Regions from separate parts of the Pseudomonas sp. 31-12 genome, predicted to be linked through region 1. Evidence: predicted binding sites of a transcription regulator. Region 1 holds the regulator's gene; each other region holds the start of a gene.
What was found. The regulator FliA, encoded in region 1, starts transcription of late flagellar genes. The targets are predictions, from matches to a motif close to CTAAAGTTTNNNNNNNNNNNGCCGNTAA.
Positions count from the first base shown of each region.

Region 2: a site for FliA is predicted at 2,420-2,447, ahead of DJ564_RS31885 (methyl-accepting chemotaxis protein). Genes of this name have one in related genera too.
Region 3: a site for FliA is predicted at 1,927-1,954, ahead of DJ564_RS03255 (methyl-accepting chemotaxis protein). Genes of this name have one in related genera too.
Region 4: a site for FliA is predicted at 2,582-2,609, ahead of motA (flagellar motor stator protein MotA). Genes of this name have one in related genera too.

Region 1 covers NZ_CP029482.1:2,009,722-2,013,691, forward strand. The annotation lists gene flhF (flagellar biosynthesis protein FlhF) at 1-171, shown strand, start outside; gene fleN (flagellar synthesis regulator FleN) at 288-1,118, shown strand; gene fliA (RNA polymerase sigma factor FliA) at 1,115-1,855, shown strand; gene DJ564_RS09300 (chemotaxis response regulator CheY) at 2,023-2,394, shown strand; gene DJ564_RS09305 (protein phosphatase CheZ) at 2,417-3,205, shown strand; gene DJ564_RS09310 (chemotaxis protein CheA) at 3,259-3,970, shown strand, end outside.
Region 2 covers NZ_CP029482.1:6,724,127-6,728,096, reverse strand. The annotation lists gene DJ564_RS31900 (NorM family multidrug efflux MATE transporter) at 1-1,290, opposite strand, end outside; gene DJ564_RS31895 (LysR substrate-binding domain-containing protein) at 1,449-2,369, shown strand; gene DJ564_RS31885 (methyl-accepting chemotaxis protein) at 2,552-3,970, shown strand, end outside.
Region 3 covers NZ_CP029482.1:694,128-698,097, reverse strand. The annotation lists partial or broken gene DJ564_RS32710 (cache domain-containing protein) at 35-1,060, opposite strand; gene DJ564_RS03265 (cell division protein ZapA) at 1,206-1,508, opposite strand; gene DJ564_RS03260 (hypothetical protein) at 1,505-1,735, opposite strand; gene DJ564_RS03255 (methyl-accepting chemotaxis protein) at 2,010-3,635, shown strand; gene DJ564_RS03250 (potassium/proton antiporter) at 3,931-3,970, shown strand, end outside.
Region 4 covers NZ_CP029482.1:786,283-790,252, reverse strand. The annotation lists gene motB (flagellar motor protein MotB) at 630-1,658, opposite strand; gene motA (flagellar motor stator protein MotA) at 1,662-2,513, opposite strand; gene DJ564_RS03600 (HDOD domain-containing protein) at 2,680-3,970, shown strand, end outside.

The DNA.
Region 1 (3,970 bases):
GTGGCTTACCTGACCGATGGCCCGCGTATTCCAGATGATTTGCATCTGCCGCGTCGTCATCAGTTGGTCAGTCGCGCCGTAAGCGTGCAAATGCAGGAAGAACCCAGCGAAGAAGCCATGGCTGACATGTTCGCTGATATTTACCACAGCCCGACCAGGCAGGTTGGCTGAGGTACTAATGAACAGTTTTTGTACCTACATCGATGGTCTGCCATGCATTGTTCAGTTGATGAACGCGCAGCCAGTAATGTGGCCTCCGTCTATGCAAGACAAGGTAAAGAAATAACATGGGCAGCATGCATCCCGTACAGGTGATCGCGGTGACCGGCGGCAAAGGTGGCGTCGGGAAGACTAACGTGTCAGTGAACTTGTCCCTGGCTCTAGCTGAGCTCGGCCGGCGCGTCATGCTGCTGGACGCCGATCTGGGGCTGGCGAACGTCGACGTCCTGCTAGGGCTGACACCCAAACGTACCCTGGCCGACGTGATCGAAGGCCGCTGTGAGCTGCGCGACGTTCTGTTGCAAGGCCCCGGCGGTATCCGCATCGTCCCGGCCGCGTCCGGCACACAGAGCATGGTTCATTTGAGCCCGGCCCAACACGCCGGCCTGATCCAGGCCTTCAGCGATATCGGCGACAACCTCGACGTCTTGGTGATCGACACCGCTGCGGGTATTGGTGACTCGGTAGTCAGTTTCGTTCGCGCAGCGCAGGAAGTCTTGCTGGTGGTCTGCGACGAGCCGACCTCGATCACGGATGCCTACGCGCTGATCAAACTGCTGAACCGCGATTACGGCATGAACCGTTTCCGCGTCCTGGCCAATATGGCCCAGAGCCCGCAGGAAGGTCGCAACCTGTTCGCCAAGTTGACCAAGGTCACGGACCGCTTCCTCGACGTCGCCCTACAATACGTTGGCGCGGTGCCTTACGACGAAAGCGTGCGCAAGGCTGTGCAGAAGCAGCGCGCCGTCTACGAAGCCTTCCCGCGTTCCAAGTGCGCCCTGGCGTTCAAGGCAATCGCGCAGAAGGTCGACACCTGGCCGTTACCTGCCAACCCGCGTGGGCACCTGGAGTTTTTCGTCGAGCGCCTCGTGCAACAGACCGCAGGACCCGTCCTATGACAGCCAGTGGCTACAACCTCTACAAGAAGTCGGCACGTGACGCGCAGTACGAGCTGATCGAGCGTTACGCGCCACTGGTCAAACGCATTGCTTACCACTTGCTGGCCCGTCTGCCGGCCAGTGTTCAGGTTGAAGACCTGATCCAGGCCGGGATGATCGGCCTGCTTGAAGTATCGACCAAATATGACGCCAGCAAAGGCGCGAGTTTCGAGACGTACGCGGGCATTCGAATCCGTGGCGCGATGCTCGATGAAGTACGCAAGGGGGACTGGGCGCCACGTTCGGTCCACCGCAATACCCGGATGGTCAGCGACGCAATTCGCTCGATTGAAGCTAAAACCGGTCGTGACGCTAAAGATCATGAGGTTGCGGCCGAACTCCAATTGAGTCTCGATGATTATTACGGGATTTTGAACGACACCCTGGGCAGCCGGTTATTCAGTTTCGACGATCTGTTGCAGGACGGCGAACACGAAGGGCTGCACGAGGATGGCGCGAGTGCACATCTGGAGCCGTCACGCGATCTGGAAGATGAACGCTTCCAGGCAGCGCTGGCGGACGCGATTGCCAATTTGCCGGAGCGTGAGCGACTGGTGTTGGCGCTGTACTACGACGAAGAGCTGAACCTCAAGGAAATCGGTGAGGTCCTGGGGGTCAGCGAATCGCGGGTCAGCCAGTTACATAGCCAGTGCGCGGCCCGTTTGCGGGGGCGTTTGGGGGAGTGGCGAGCGCGCTGAAGGCAGTGTGGGGACACTGCGAACGAGACCGGTGGAGTGTTGAACTGCATCGGTCGCGATCTGTTGTGCTCCAGACAGTCATCGAGTGCATTGCCGGATTGATTGAAATGGCGTGTCCAGGTGCTGGGCGCGTTTAAGACTGCTTGGAGGTCGAATTGGACAAGAACATGAAAATCCTCATCGTTGATGACTTCTCAACGATGCGGCGGATCATAAAAAACCTGTTGCGTGACCTTGGGTTCACCAACACGGTCGAGGCTGACGATGGCATCACTGCGATCCCGGTCCTCAACAGCGGCAGCATCGACTTTCTGGTAACGGACTGGAACATGCCTGGCATGACCGGCATCGATCTGCTGCGCCACGTGCGCGCGGATGAAAAGCTCAAGCACCTGCCAGTGCTGATGGTCACCGCTGAAGCCAAGCGCGAGCAGATCATCGAAGCGGCCCAGGCCGGTGTTAACGGCTATGTGGTCAAACCCTTCACGGCCCAGGCGTTGAAAGACAAAATCGAAAAGATTTTCGAACGCATCGGTTGAGCACTGCGTCACCGGGGGAGCTATGGACAATAACGAATCTTCACAGGGCGATTTTGAATCGACCCTGAAAAAACACGCGGTCGAATTGGTCAACAGCCTTGAAAAGGGCAGGTTCGGCGACGCGGTGCAACTGATCCATGAGCTCAATCAGACCCGTGACCGCGGCCTGTATCAGGAAGTGGGCAAGCTCACTCGCGAGCTGCATAGCGCGATCGTCAATTTCCAGATTGACCCGAACATGCCGCAAGCCGAGGAAGTGTCGCAGATCACGGACGCCACCGAGCGCCTGGGGTATGTGGTCAAGCTGACCGAGGCCGCCGCCAACCGCACCATGGACCTGGTGGAAAACGCCACGCCGCTGATCAACAGCCTGAGCGAAGAAGCCCAGTCGTTGAGCACGGATTGGGGTCGGTTCATGCGTCGCGAAGTCGGGGCTGAAGAGTTCCGCGAGCTGGCCCGGCGGGTCGACGGTTTCCTGACGCGCAGCAGCGAGGACAATCGCACGGTGTCGAGCAACCTTAACGACATTCTGCTGGCCCAGGATTACCAGGACCTCACCGGTCAAGTGATCAAGCGCGTGACCCAGTTGGTCACCGAAGTTGAAAGCAACCTGCTCAAACTCGTGCTCATGGCCAGTCAGGTAGACCGCTTTGCGGGTATCGAACATGACCGTGATGCGATGCTCGCTGAAAAAGATCCGCAAAAACATCTCTCTCAGGGTGAAGGTCCGCAGATTCATGCCGATAAAAGAGAAGACGTTGTGTCCGGTCAGGACGATGTGGACGATTTGTTATCCAGCCTAGGATTTTAGAGTTTTAGCATTTTAGGTTTTTTAGGTTTTTAGACCTCAGGAGCACCCCCTTAATGAGCTTCGGCGCCGATGAAGAGATCCTTCAGGATTTCCTGGTTGAGGCCGGCGAGATTCTAGAGCAACTGTCCGAACAGCTGGTCGAGCTGGAAAGCCGACCGGATGATGCGGATTTGCTCAATGCAATTTTTCGCGGTTTTCACACTGTAAAAGGGGGCGCCGGCTTCCTCCAGCTCAACGAGCTGGTGGAGTGCTGTCACATCGCCGAGAACGTGTTCGACATCCTGCGCAAGGGTGAACGTCGCGTCGACTCGGAACTGATGGACGTGGTTCTCGAAGCGCTGGACGCGGTGAACAGCATGTTCACCGAAGTGCGCGAACGCAGCCCTATCACGGCTGCCACGCCTGAATTGCTCGCGGCACTGGCCCGTCTGGCCGAGCCGCAAACGGCTGATGAAGCCGCACCGGTGGCTGAAGTGGTCGAAGCACCGGCCGCTGAAGAATCGGGCGACATCACCGATAACGAATTCGAGCAACTGCTGGACTCGCTGAACGCCGTCAAGGCTCAAGCCGAAGCACCGGCAGCTGCTCCAGTGGCTGCTGCGGATTCCGCGGCCAGCGACGAAATCACCGATGCCGAGTTCGAGTCGTTGCTCGATCAATTGCACGGCAAAGGCCAGTTCGCTGTCGACGCAGTGGCAGCGCCCGCTGCACCGGCTGCCCCGAAAGCGGCAGGCGACAGCTCCGACATCACCGACGACGAATTCG
Region 2 (3,970 bases), 2.0 Mb from region 1:
CAATCCCAGTGCCAACCCCCACCAGACGCCTGTCGGCCCCCCGTTCAAGTTGAACGCCATCCACCACGCCGCTGGCGCACCGATCAGCCAATAGCAACCCAGTCCGACCAGGAACGTGGTCTTGGCGTCCTTGAGCCCGCGAATGCAGCCCATGGCGATGGTTTGCGTGCCGTCGAACAGCTCGAACCACGCCGCCACCGCCAGCAAGCTTACAGCCAGGTTGATAACGTCCCGGAATGCCGGGTCGTTATGGTCGAGGAACAAACCGATCAACTGATTCGGCAGGAACCAGAAGACCATGGCAAAACCCAGCATCGCCGCCGCGCCGAAGGCGATCCCGACCCGACCGGCCAGGCGCGCATCCAGCAACTGCCCGGCGCCGTAATGCTGGCCGATGCGCATAGTGATCGCGTAGGAAATGCCCGCCGGGATCATGAACGCCACCGAAACGATCTGCAGGGCGATCTGGTGCGCCGCCAGTTGCGTACTGCCCATGGTGCCCATGCACAGCGCGGCGAACGCAAACAAGCCGACTTCAACCGCGTAAGTGCCGCCGATGGGCAGCCCGAGGCGCCACAGTTCCTTCAGATACTGACGGTTTGGACGCGACAGACCCTGGCGCAGCGGATAAGCGTCGTAAGCCGGATGCCGACGGATGTGCAGCGCCAGCGCCACGGCCATCAGGTTGGCAACAATCGCCGTGACCAGCCCGATGCCCACCAGGCCCATTTTCGGCAGCCCGAACATCCCGGTGATCAACGCATAGTTGAGCAGGAAGTTAGCCACGGTGCCGCCGAGGCTGATGACCATGACTGGCGTCGCCCGGCCGATGGCGCTAGTAAAACCGCGCAGGGCCATGAAGCTCAGGTAGCCGGGCAGGGCGAACGGCAGGATCAGCAGAAACTGCCCGGCAGCCTGGACGTTGGTTTCGGTCTGGCCGAACAGCAACAGCACCGGCTTGAGGTTCCACAGCAACAGACCGGCCACCAGCGCCATCAGCCACGCCAGCCACAATCCGGCCTGGGTCAGTCGCGCGGCGCCGACGATATCGCCCGCGCCCTGACGGATCGCCACCAGGGTGCCGACCGCTGCGATCACGCCGATGCAGAAGATCGACACGAACGAATACGTCGCCGCGCCCAGGCCGCCACCGGCCAGCGCCTCCGGACTCAGGCGCGCCATCATCAAGGTGTCGGTGAGGACCATCAGCATGTGCGCCAACTGCGAGGCAATCAACGGCCCCGCCAGCCGCAGGATGGCCCAGAGTTCGGTACGTGCTGGATGCTGCATGGTCATCACGCCTCGATTTCAGTGTAAACAGAAGAGAGCCGATTCTCGGCGCTCTGCGGGCTTTTCACAAAGGGATAAAAAGGATGGGTAGCATGAGTCAAACTCATGCTGACAAGTTTCTGCTAACGTGGCGTGACCGCGCTATAGGAGCTTTGCGAATGTCCCGTCGTCTTCCTCCCTTGTATGCCCTGCGCGCATTCGAAGCGGCGGCGCGGCATAGCTCGTTTACCCGCGCCGCTGAAGAATTGTCGATCACCCAGAGCGCGGTCAGTCGACACATTCGTACGCTCGAAGAGCATTTTGCCTGCCGACTGTTCCACCGCAGCGGGCGCAACCTGCAACTGACCGAGTCAGCGCGGCTGATCCTGCCCGGCATTCGTGAAGGTTTTACCGCGCTCGAACGCGCCTGCAATACCTTGCGCGCCGAAGACGACATCCTGCGCATGAAAGCCCCGTCGACGTTGACCATGCGCTGGCTGTTGGCGCGCCTCAGCCGCTTCCGGCACTTGCAACCGGGCAACGAAGTGCAATTGACCAGCGCCTGGATGGACATCGATACCGTGGACTTCAACCACGAACCCTTCGACTGCGCCGTCATCCTCAGCAACGGCCATTTCCCGCCGGATTGGGAAGCGACGCTGTTGTTTCCAGAGGAGCTGATTCCAGTGGGCGCGCCAAATCTGCTGAAGGATCAGCCGTGGGATGTGGCGCGTCTGGCGAGCACCGAACTGCTGCACCCGACACCGGACCGCCGTGACTGGCGAACATGGCTGGCGCGTATGGGGCTGGCCGATCAGGTGTCGCTCAAGGGGGGCCAGGTGTTCGACACGCTGGAGCTGGGCATGATTGCCGCTGCCCGGGGCTATGGCGTGTCCATGGGCGATTTGCTGATGGTGGCGGAGGATGTCGCTCAAGGTCGCCTGAGTTTGCCGTGGCCGACGGCTGTCGCCAGCGGAGAGAATTATTACCTCGTCTGGCCGAAAACCCGCCCGGGAGGTGAACGTTTGCGCCGCCTCAGCGATTTCCTGCAAGGCGAGGTCCGGACCATGGATTTACCGGCTGTCGAGCGCTTGAGCTGAATCGTTAGAGCCTCTGCAATAGAGGCCTTGCGCCATATCCCCGCTAATTACTCAAGTATTCAGATTTGCCGCCGAAAATCTGCAGGTGGAACCTTCGTGCAGGTTCGTCGCAATTCCCATTTGAATTTTTGCCGAGTGCGCATCGTGATCAGGATGATCCGGTCACTCGGCCAGGAGCTGTCATGTCTCAACCTCGTGCCCGGATCGCCTCACAGCTTGGTCTTGCGCTTGCCGTGATACTGGCGATTGTCATCACTGGCAGTACCGTGTTCGCCCTGCGTTCGCTGGACTCCGCCAACCTCGCCACCCGCGAAGAACACCTGGCCAGTGAAGCCCGGTTGCTGGCCGATCAGTTGAGTACCTTTCACGGCACGTTGCGTGAAAGCACCCAACGTCTGGCCGGCCTGTTCGAGAAGCGCTTCAGCGCAGGCCTGAGCGTGCATCCGGACGAGCCGGTGGCCGTGGCCGGCACCCAGACCCCGGGTCTGCACCTGGGCAGCGAAGTGTTGAACAACAACTTCAAGGAAGTGGACGAGTTCAAGCAAATGACCGCGGGCGTTGCGACGGTGTTTGTGCGCAGCGGTGAAGACTTCGTCCGGGTCAGTACTTCCCTGACCAAGCAGGATGGCAACCGTGCCATCGGCACCTTGCTGGATCACGCTCACCCGGCCTATGCGCGCTTGATGGCGGGGCAGAGTTATGTCGGCCGCGCCTTGCTGTTCGATCGCTCCTACATGACGCAGTACACGCCTGTACGCGACAGCAGCGGCAAGGTGATTGCCGTGCTGTTCGTAGGATTCGATTACACCGACGCGCAGAACGCGCAGTTCGAGAATCTCAAACGCTTCCGCATCGGCCAGACCGGCTCGCTGGCGCTGCTCGATGAGCAACGTAAATGGCTGGTGCCGATCGCCGGCGTGCAAGCGCTGGATCAAGCGGTCCCGGCCATCGTCGATCTGGCGAAAAACCCAGGCAAGGGTGACTTCTGGAGCGACAAGTCCGAAGACTTCTACAGCGTGGCCGTGCCGTTCGAAGGCGGCCCGTGGTCGGTGGTGGCGAGCATGCCAAAAGCCGAAATCAACGCCGTGACCTGGAGTGTCGGTATTCAATTGGCGATCGGCAGTCTGCTGGCGATGCTGATTGCGGTCGGCTCGGCAGTCTGGCTGTTGCGCAGCAAACTTGCGCCGCTGGGTGATCTGGTGCGTCAGGCAGAAGCCTTGGGCGCCGGTGATTTGAGCGTGCGCCTGAGCGTGTCGAGCAATGACGAAATCGGTCAGCTGGCTCGTGCCTTCAACCAGATGAGCCAGGCTTTGTCGACCATGGTCGAGCACATCCGCAAGGCATCGGGCGAGGTCAACAGCCGCGCTCAGGCGTTGTCCGGCCTGTCCGGTGGTGCCTATGAAGGGATGGAGCAGCAGTCGGGCGAAATCACCAGCATGGCCGGTGCCGTGGAAGAATTCAGCGCGACTTCCCTGAACATCGCCGACAACATGGGCAACACCCAGCGTCTGGCCCAGGAAAACGCACAGCAAACCCAGATCGGTCGTACGTCGATGGACGAAGCGTCCTCGTCGCTGGAGCAAATCGCTGGCGCCCTGAAC
Region 3 (3,970 bases), 1.3 Mb from region 1:
CTTCGCCAATCATTTCGCGCTGACTGCCGAGGAATCGATTGAAGCCGCGTGCCAGGTCACCCAGTTCATCGGCGCGGCTGGAATCTAACCGGTGGGTCAAATCTCCCCCGCCGCTACCGATGGCTACCAGCGCCGCTGTTACCTGACGGATCGGCCGCACCAACCCACGGGCCAGCAAAACCACTAGCAACAGACACACCAGCGCCACCGCCAGGCCAATACCGCTGCTCACCCACATGGCACGACGAGCCTCGGCATAGATCTGCGACTGTGGCACTTCGGCCACCAGGGTCCAGCCCAAGTCCCGTAACGGCAGGCTTAACGCCAGATAATCTTCGCCGTCGCGAACGAAGCTGCTGTTGGTGGCAACTTTTTGACCCATGACCGATTGTGCGGCGGTTGCGCCAATTTGCTCGGCCAGTGTGCGCTTGCCGCTGAATTGCGCCTCGGGATGAACCTGGATCAAACCGTCGGAACGCACGAGATAGACCTTGCCGCGCTCACCGAAGTTGAAATTGTGGATCAGCTCCGACAGCTCTTTCATGCTCAACCCAAGCCCGGCAACGCCCACGACTTTGCCGCCCTGCTCGACCTTCAGGTCGATGAACAGCGCCAATTCTCCGGTCGCGGTGTCATTGTCGATATTGAGGGTGCGCGGCTGGTTACTGTCGAGGAAGGTGTAGAACCAGGCGTCCTTGGGATTGGAGCGGCTGAGGGTCCGGTCCAGGCCTTTCTCAGTGAAATAGTGGTTTGAAGCGGTGCCGACAATCAGCGCGGTAAAGGCTTTGTGTTCGGCGCGGATGCCTTCCAGATACTGGACGAACGCGTCTGTCTGGCCACTGTTTTCACCCCCGGCCAGCCAGTCGCGCACCATGCTGTTGCTGGCGATGTCCTTGGCGGCGGTAAGAGGTTGAACGAGGATTCGTTCGATGTCGTTGCGCATCGCCTCGATACTCGACGGCAGTGCCTGCTCGACCAGATAGCTCTGGGCGAGACGGTTGACCACGAGGGTATAAATGCCAACCACGATCAGGATGCTGACCAGCAGGGCGGTGCCCATGCTGAGAATCAACTGCCATTGAATACTGCGTCGCCAGAACTGCATGGAGCACCCCCAAAGAATAAGAGGCTGAAACACTGCAACAGCCGTGCCGATTGTATACAACACAATGGACAATCTATTCTTTGGTTGTGCGCAAAGCCGATCAGGCCTGATTGATCGTCTTGGAGATCACTTCAACCGTGGCGCTGACTTGCTCTTGGTAACGGTCGAGTTCCTGCTTGTGCTGCTTCTGCATTTCAATCTGCTGGGAGCACAGATTCATCGCGGCCAACACCAGCAGGCGGTCACCGATCAGCGTCGGGTACTTTCTTTTGGTATCGGCCAAGGCAGCTTTCAACATCAGCGCGGCGTCCAGCAGGGTTTGCTCTTCCCCGGCCGGCGCCTTGATCGAATAGTCCTCCCCCAGGATCGAGACGACTTTTACCCCTGCGGCGCCGTGATTCATGCGCTGACCGGGCCGGCGCTGACGCGCTCAACCAGGGCCTGGATACGTGCCGCGGTGGCGCCTTGTTTCTCTTCCTGTTCCATCAGGTTCAGCTGCAGGCTTTCGTTTTCATCCTTGGCCTGGGCCAGTTCTGCGCTCAGGGTCTGATTGGTGGCGAGCAGGCTCTGGTTCTGTTGCACCAGGTCGCTGACCAGCTGTTCCAATTGGCTTAGGGATGCTTCCAACATTTTGATTTTCCAAGCATTTCAAGGGGCGCGTACGATAAAGAAAAGTCACCACGGATGCCAGGGTTATTCGGGCGCAAGACCTTGATTTTCCTGGCGGGCGACCTTCCTCGCGAGCTTTAAAGACTGTGATTGGCGGATCTGGTTCCTGCACTTCGTCGCCGGGGCCTGTCTGCGACAAAAACGCGCAGGCCCTCAAGACTTTAGTCGTATGACCGATAAGTCACTCACACGTCAGCTTCAGCGCCGCACGGGTGCGCTCACTTTGGTAAACAGCATGTCCCTTCGTAACATGAATATCGCACCGCGGGCGTTCCTCGGTTTCGCCCTGATTGGCGGTTTGATGCTGGTTCTCGGTGTGTTTGCCTTGAACCAGATGAGCAAGATTCGCGACGCCGGCGAAGACATCGCGTCCATGAGCGTGCCGAGCATCAAAAGCCTGGACGAATTTACTCAACTGACCCTGCGCCTACGGGTGCTGTCCTACCGTTTGCTGGTCAACCGCGAACCGGACGTGCAGCGGAAAACCTTCGAGCTGTTCGAACTGCGCAATCAGCAAATCCGTGACGCTCAGAAGGTCTACGAACCGCTGATCGACGGCCCGCAAGAGCGCGCCGCGTACGATCAATACGTGCAGTTGCTGGCGCAATATCGCCAGCTCGAAGACCGGATGAAGACGCTGTCGCGCAATAACCAGATCGACGAACTGAGCGCGATGCTCAACAGCGAACTGCTTTCCAACTCCGAGGCCGTCAACTCGGCCCTCGGCAAGCTGCTTGAGATCAATACGCAACAGATTGAAGCCACCGACGCCCGTGCCGGTGAGCAGTATTCGACTTCGCTCAACCTGGTGATCACCTTGCTGGTCATTGCCAGCGGCCTGACCGTGCTGTTCGCCTGGCTGCTGACCAACAGCATCACCAAGCCGATCGCCAACGCTTTGAGCGCTGCGGAAGAAATCGCCGAAGGCAACCTGACTCGCCCGATCCATGTCGATGGTGAAGACGAAACCGGCCGCTTGCTGCTGGCCATGTCGAAGATGCAGGACAAGCTGCGCGACACCCTGCAGCGGATTGCCGGCTCGGCCACGCAACTGGCTTCCGCTGCGGAAGAGCTGAACAGCGTCACCGACGAAAGCGCCCGCGGCCTGACCCAGCAGAACAACGAAATCGAACAGGCCGCCACCGCCGTCAATGAAATGACCAGCGCCGTGGAAGAAGTCGCGCGCAACGCGGTGAGCACTTCCGAGGCCTCGAAAAACGCCACCACCTCGGCCGGCGACGGTCGTGACCTGGTGCAGGAAACCGTCAGTGCCATCGAACGCATGAGCGCCGATGTGCAGAGCACCGCGACCCTGATTGGCGATCTGGCCAATGAATCCCGTGACATCGGCAAGGTGCTGGACGTAATTCGCGGCCTGGCGGACCAGACCAACCTGCTGGCCTTGAACGCCGCAATCGAAGCGGCGCGTGCCGGTGAAGCCGGGCGTGGCTTCGCGGTGGTGGCGGATGAGGTTCGTGCACTGGCGCATCGCACCCAGCAGTCGACCAGCGAAATTGAACGCATGATCGGCAGCATCCAGAGCGGTACCGAACACGCGGTGGATTCGATGCGTAACAGCACCGAACGTGCCGAATCGACCTTGAACATCGCCCGCGGTGCAGGCATGTCCCTGGACACGATCAACAGCGCCATTGTCGAGATCAACGAGCGCAACCTGGTGATTGCCAGCGCGGCTGAAGAACAGGCGCAGGTGGCCCGTGAAGTCGATCGCAACCTGGTGAACATCCGTGATTTGTCGGTGCAATCGGCGGCCGGGGCGAATCAGACGAGTGCGGCGAGCAATGAATTGTCGCGATTGGCGCTGGACCTGAACAACATGGTTGGGCGGTTCAGCCTGTAAGCAGCGACACTTTCTCTGTGGCTAAGGGATTTATCTGTGGTGAGGGGATTTATCCCCGTTCGGCGGCGAAGCCGTCGCAAGATCTGTTTGCGGTGTGTGCCTGAAAGAACGCAGGGGCCGCTCCGCAGCCCAACGGGGATAAATCCCCTCGCCACAGGATCAAGCTCAATCCGGGTGACGTTGTCGCGGCTGCAAAAGCTTTTTGACAGCATCACATTTCAACAGGTTAGAATCGCTGGCACGCAGACTGCATGGTCAGTTTGTGCCCGCCTTTCAGCTTTCTGGAGTACTGCCTTTGAATGCGACGACCATCAACAGCCTGTTCTTGATCGGCG
Region 4 (3,970 bases), 1.2 Mb from region 1:
CGATTATACGGGCGCTTGTGCATCATCTGATACGACCGGCTAAAGTCGATCACCGATTTGTCGGCGACAGCGAAACTATAGGCAGATGCCTGCAAGTCTGAGAACCCCGCCACAAAATTTCAGACCGTTCCTACAACTTCTAATCTCACCAGCAAACCGGTTCCGACAGGGGAACACCCCCAGACAGTCAGGTCGGCTATTAGGCCGCCTCGGGATGCTGTTGCGTTGCACGCCCCCTCGAGAGGCCGAGTGGAGGTTCTGCGCAGTGGGCAACCCGGCATGGATGCCGGGTTAGCCGCCCCCGGCCATGGATGGCCGATGGCGGCGGGCCCACGGAGCAGGACCGGAGCGAGGGCATGCCGAGCCATAGCGAGGCACCGAACGTCAGGGGCAAGAGCCCTTGGTTACTTGGGGCTTTTCCAAGTGACTCGCTGTAAGAGCGAAACCATAGGCGGCCGTTACCGCAGAAATGGATATGTACACCGCCTTCCCCCCGTCGCCTGACACAAAGCCTTCGCGAGCAGGCTCGCTCCCACAGGGACCATGCCCACGCTAAAAATGCAGTGACGTCCAAACCTGTGAAAGCCGCACAAAAAAGCCGACATCTCTGTCGGCTTAATTGTCGTAGGTCACTGCTTCGCCGGTTCCACCGGTTTCGGTGCCGGGTCTTCGAAGATGTTCAATCGCTCGCGAAGCTCATGGGCCGGCAGCGGTTGTTTATCCGCCGGCAATGCATTCGGATCAACCGGCGTGGCCGGCACTTCGCCCGGACCGCCCTGCCCTTGCGTTGGCGCAGGTGCCGGTTCAGCGCCTTGCGAACCTTCGATGGCGCGCTGGGCTTTTTTGGTCAGCACCACGATGTCGATCCGGCGGTTGACCGGGTTGAACGGGTTATCGCGGTCGAACAGCGCCGACGAGGCGTAACCGACCACCCGCGCCACTTGCTGATCCGGATAGCTGCCGGCGACCAGCGCGCGGCGGGCGGCGTTGGCACGGTTGGCCGAGAGTTCCCAGTTGCCGAAATCGCCGGTGCCCGAGTACGGTTTGGCATCGGTATGGCCGCTGATGCTGATCTTGTTCGGCACCGCTTTGATGGTGTCGGCCATGGCCAGCAGGATATCTTCGAAATACGGTTTCAGGCGTGCACTGCCGGAATCGAACATCGGCCGGTTTTCCGCGTCCATGATCTGGATGCGCAAGCCGTCCTGAGTGATCTCGAACAGGATCTGGTCCTTGAATTTCTGCAGCTGCGGGTTTTCATCGACCTTGTTCTGCAACTCTTGCAGCAACAGTTCCAGGCGTTCTTTCTCGACCTGTTCGGCCATGCCTTCGACCTGCTCGGTGTCGACGGTGACACGGTCGGGCTGCGGCTGAGACTTCACCTCTGGGTTGAGGGTGCTCTCCGGCGCCAGGGTCGGGGAACCACCCAGATCGATGATGTACGGTGTGCCACTTTCGGTGAAGCCGACCGGGTCCTTGAAATAACCGGCGATGGCAATCTTCTGTTCCGGCGTGGCGGTGGACAGCAGCCACAGCACCAGGAAGAACGCCATCATCGCCGTCGCGAAGTCAGCGAAGGCGATTTTCCAGGAGCCCCCGTGATGCCCGGCCGCGTATTTTTTTACGCGCTTGATGATTATCGGCTGGTTATTTTCCATGACTTAGCGACCGCGAACCGCTTGTTCCAGCTCAGCGAAGCTAGGACGGTGCGCCGGGTACAGAACCTTGCGGCCGAATTCCACCGCCAGCGATGGCGGCATGCCGGAAGCCGAAGCCACCAGCGAGGCCTTGATGGCTTCGTAGACGTTCAGCTCTTCCTTGGCATCGTGGGCCAGGGCATGGGCCAGCGGGCCAAAGAAACCGTAGGCGGCGAGAATACCGAAGAAGGTACCCACCAGTGCGGCACCCACGTGCAGGCCGATCATTTTCTGGTCGCTTTCACCCAGGGAGGCCATGGTCACCACGATACCCAATACGGCCGCGACGATACCGAAACCGGGCATGGCGTCGGCGATGCCGTTTACCGCATGGGAAGGATGATCCAGATCTTCCTTGAGGCTGGTCAGCTCCATGTCGAACAGGCCTTCGAGCTCGTGGGGAGCCATGTTGCCGGAGGACATGATGCGCAGGTAATCGCAGATGTACGCGGTCATGCGCTCATCTTTCAGGACCGCCGGGTACTTGGCGAAGATCGGGCTCGCGGCGGCGTCTTCGATGTCGCCTTCGATCGCCATCATGCCTTCGCGGCGGCTCTTGTTGAGGATCTCGTAGATCAGGCCCAGCACTTCCAGATAGAACGTGTGGTTGAACCGCGAACTGAACATTCCCAGGGCTTTCTTGAGAACGAGTTTGAACATGTGACCTGGGTTGGCCTGCAGGAATGCACCGAGGGCCGCACCACCGATAATCATCACCTCGAAAGGTTGAATCAGGGCGGCAATCTTGCCGTGGGAGAGCACGTATCCGCCGAGCACGCTCGCGAATACGACGATGATGCCGATTATTTTAGCCATAGGTAGGAGAGCACTTACTGAGTCGGGTTCAAGGTCATATTCGGAAGTTAAAAAATCTCTTCTTCTACTTATCGGCAAAACTGCGCCAGACTATAGCCAGTTCAAGCGAAAAGCTAATTTAGCCCTCTCTGGGCATAGGTAATGCAGACGATGATCACGTCCAACCATGGCTAACGAAACGAACCTCACAACCCCAAAACCGACCACGCTTGAAGGCTGGGTAAAGCTTCTCGATGGCGTGCGCCTGCCGGTTCCGCAAGACAGTCATGACCGTGTCTGCAAGGCCCTCGCCGATAACCGCAGCTCGCTTCGCAACATCGCCGAATTGTTGCAGGACAGCCCGGCCCTGGCCTTGAGTGTGATTCGCGAAGCCAACCGCCATACCCATGGCAGCATGACCGAACCGGCGGAAAACCTTGAGGTGGCGATCAATCGCCTCGGGTTGAAACGCACCGAAGAATTGCTCGCCCGGCTGCCTGCCGAACCCCAATCACAGATACCCGTGGCGCTGCGTCAGCTGCAGCTGATCAGCCAGCATGCAACCCAACAGGCCAACGGCTTTTTCGCCGGTCGCCTGGCGCGGCTCTGGCAGGACATCCATTGGGGCAGCCTGTTGTTTCTCTCGCCGCTGTGGCCGATGGCGTTGACTCATCCGCAATTGCTCGAAGAGTGGGAGCTGCGGGTCATTCATAAAGGCGAGTCAGCGCGCAAAGTCGAAAAGGATCTGTTCGGCGTTCGCCTGCTGGACATCTGCCAGGCGCTGGTGGATGTCTGGCGCCTGCCGATCTGGGTGCAGCAAGGTTATCGACTGCTGCTCAACGAGCAGCGCGAACTGGTGAAAGTCCTGCGCATTGCCCGCGACAGCGAGCACCCTCTGCGCCAGCAAAACCGCCTCGATGACGATCCGACCCTGCGTCGCTGGCTCAATCAGCCCGCCAATACCGTGCTGCTGGCCAACGGGCTGGCACTGTCGGCGCAACAGGCCTGGGACAGTCCGCACAGTGAGCGCTGGCAATACCTGACCAGCCTTTACCTGCAAATGCCGATGAGTGACGTGCAGCAGCAATTGCACCAACAGGCTGCCAACAGCGCACGCCAACATGCAATGCCGGACATCTGGCACCCCGCCGTCTCGCTGATCTGGCCATCGGGCATGAACCGCATTCACGCCGGGTTGCTGCCCGCTCCGGCGCCAACCACCGAAGACCTGACAGCGTGGCGCAAACAATGTGCCGAACTGCTGGTCGAGCCGAGCCGCTTCACCAATGCGATGCACTTGACCACCTCGGCCCGGGACGCGCTGGTCGCCTGCGGCATGCGGCGAGTGATGATTTTGATGGCCGACCGCACCCACGCCAATTTGCGAGCGCATCAAACCGCCGGACTGGCGAAGGAAGCGGCGGGGTTGAACCTGGTGGTCAGTCAAAGCACTGTGCTGCAACGGTTGCTCTCGCAAC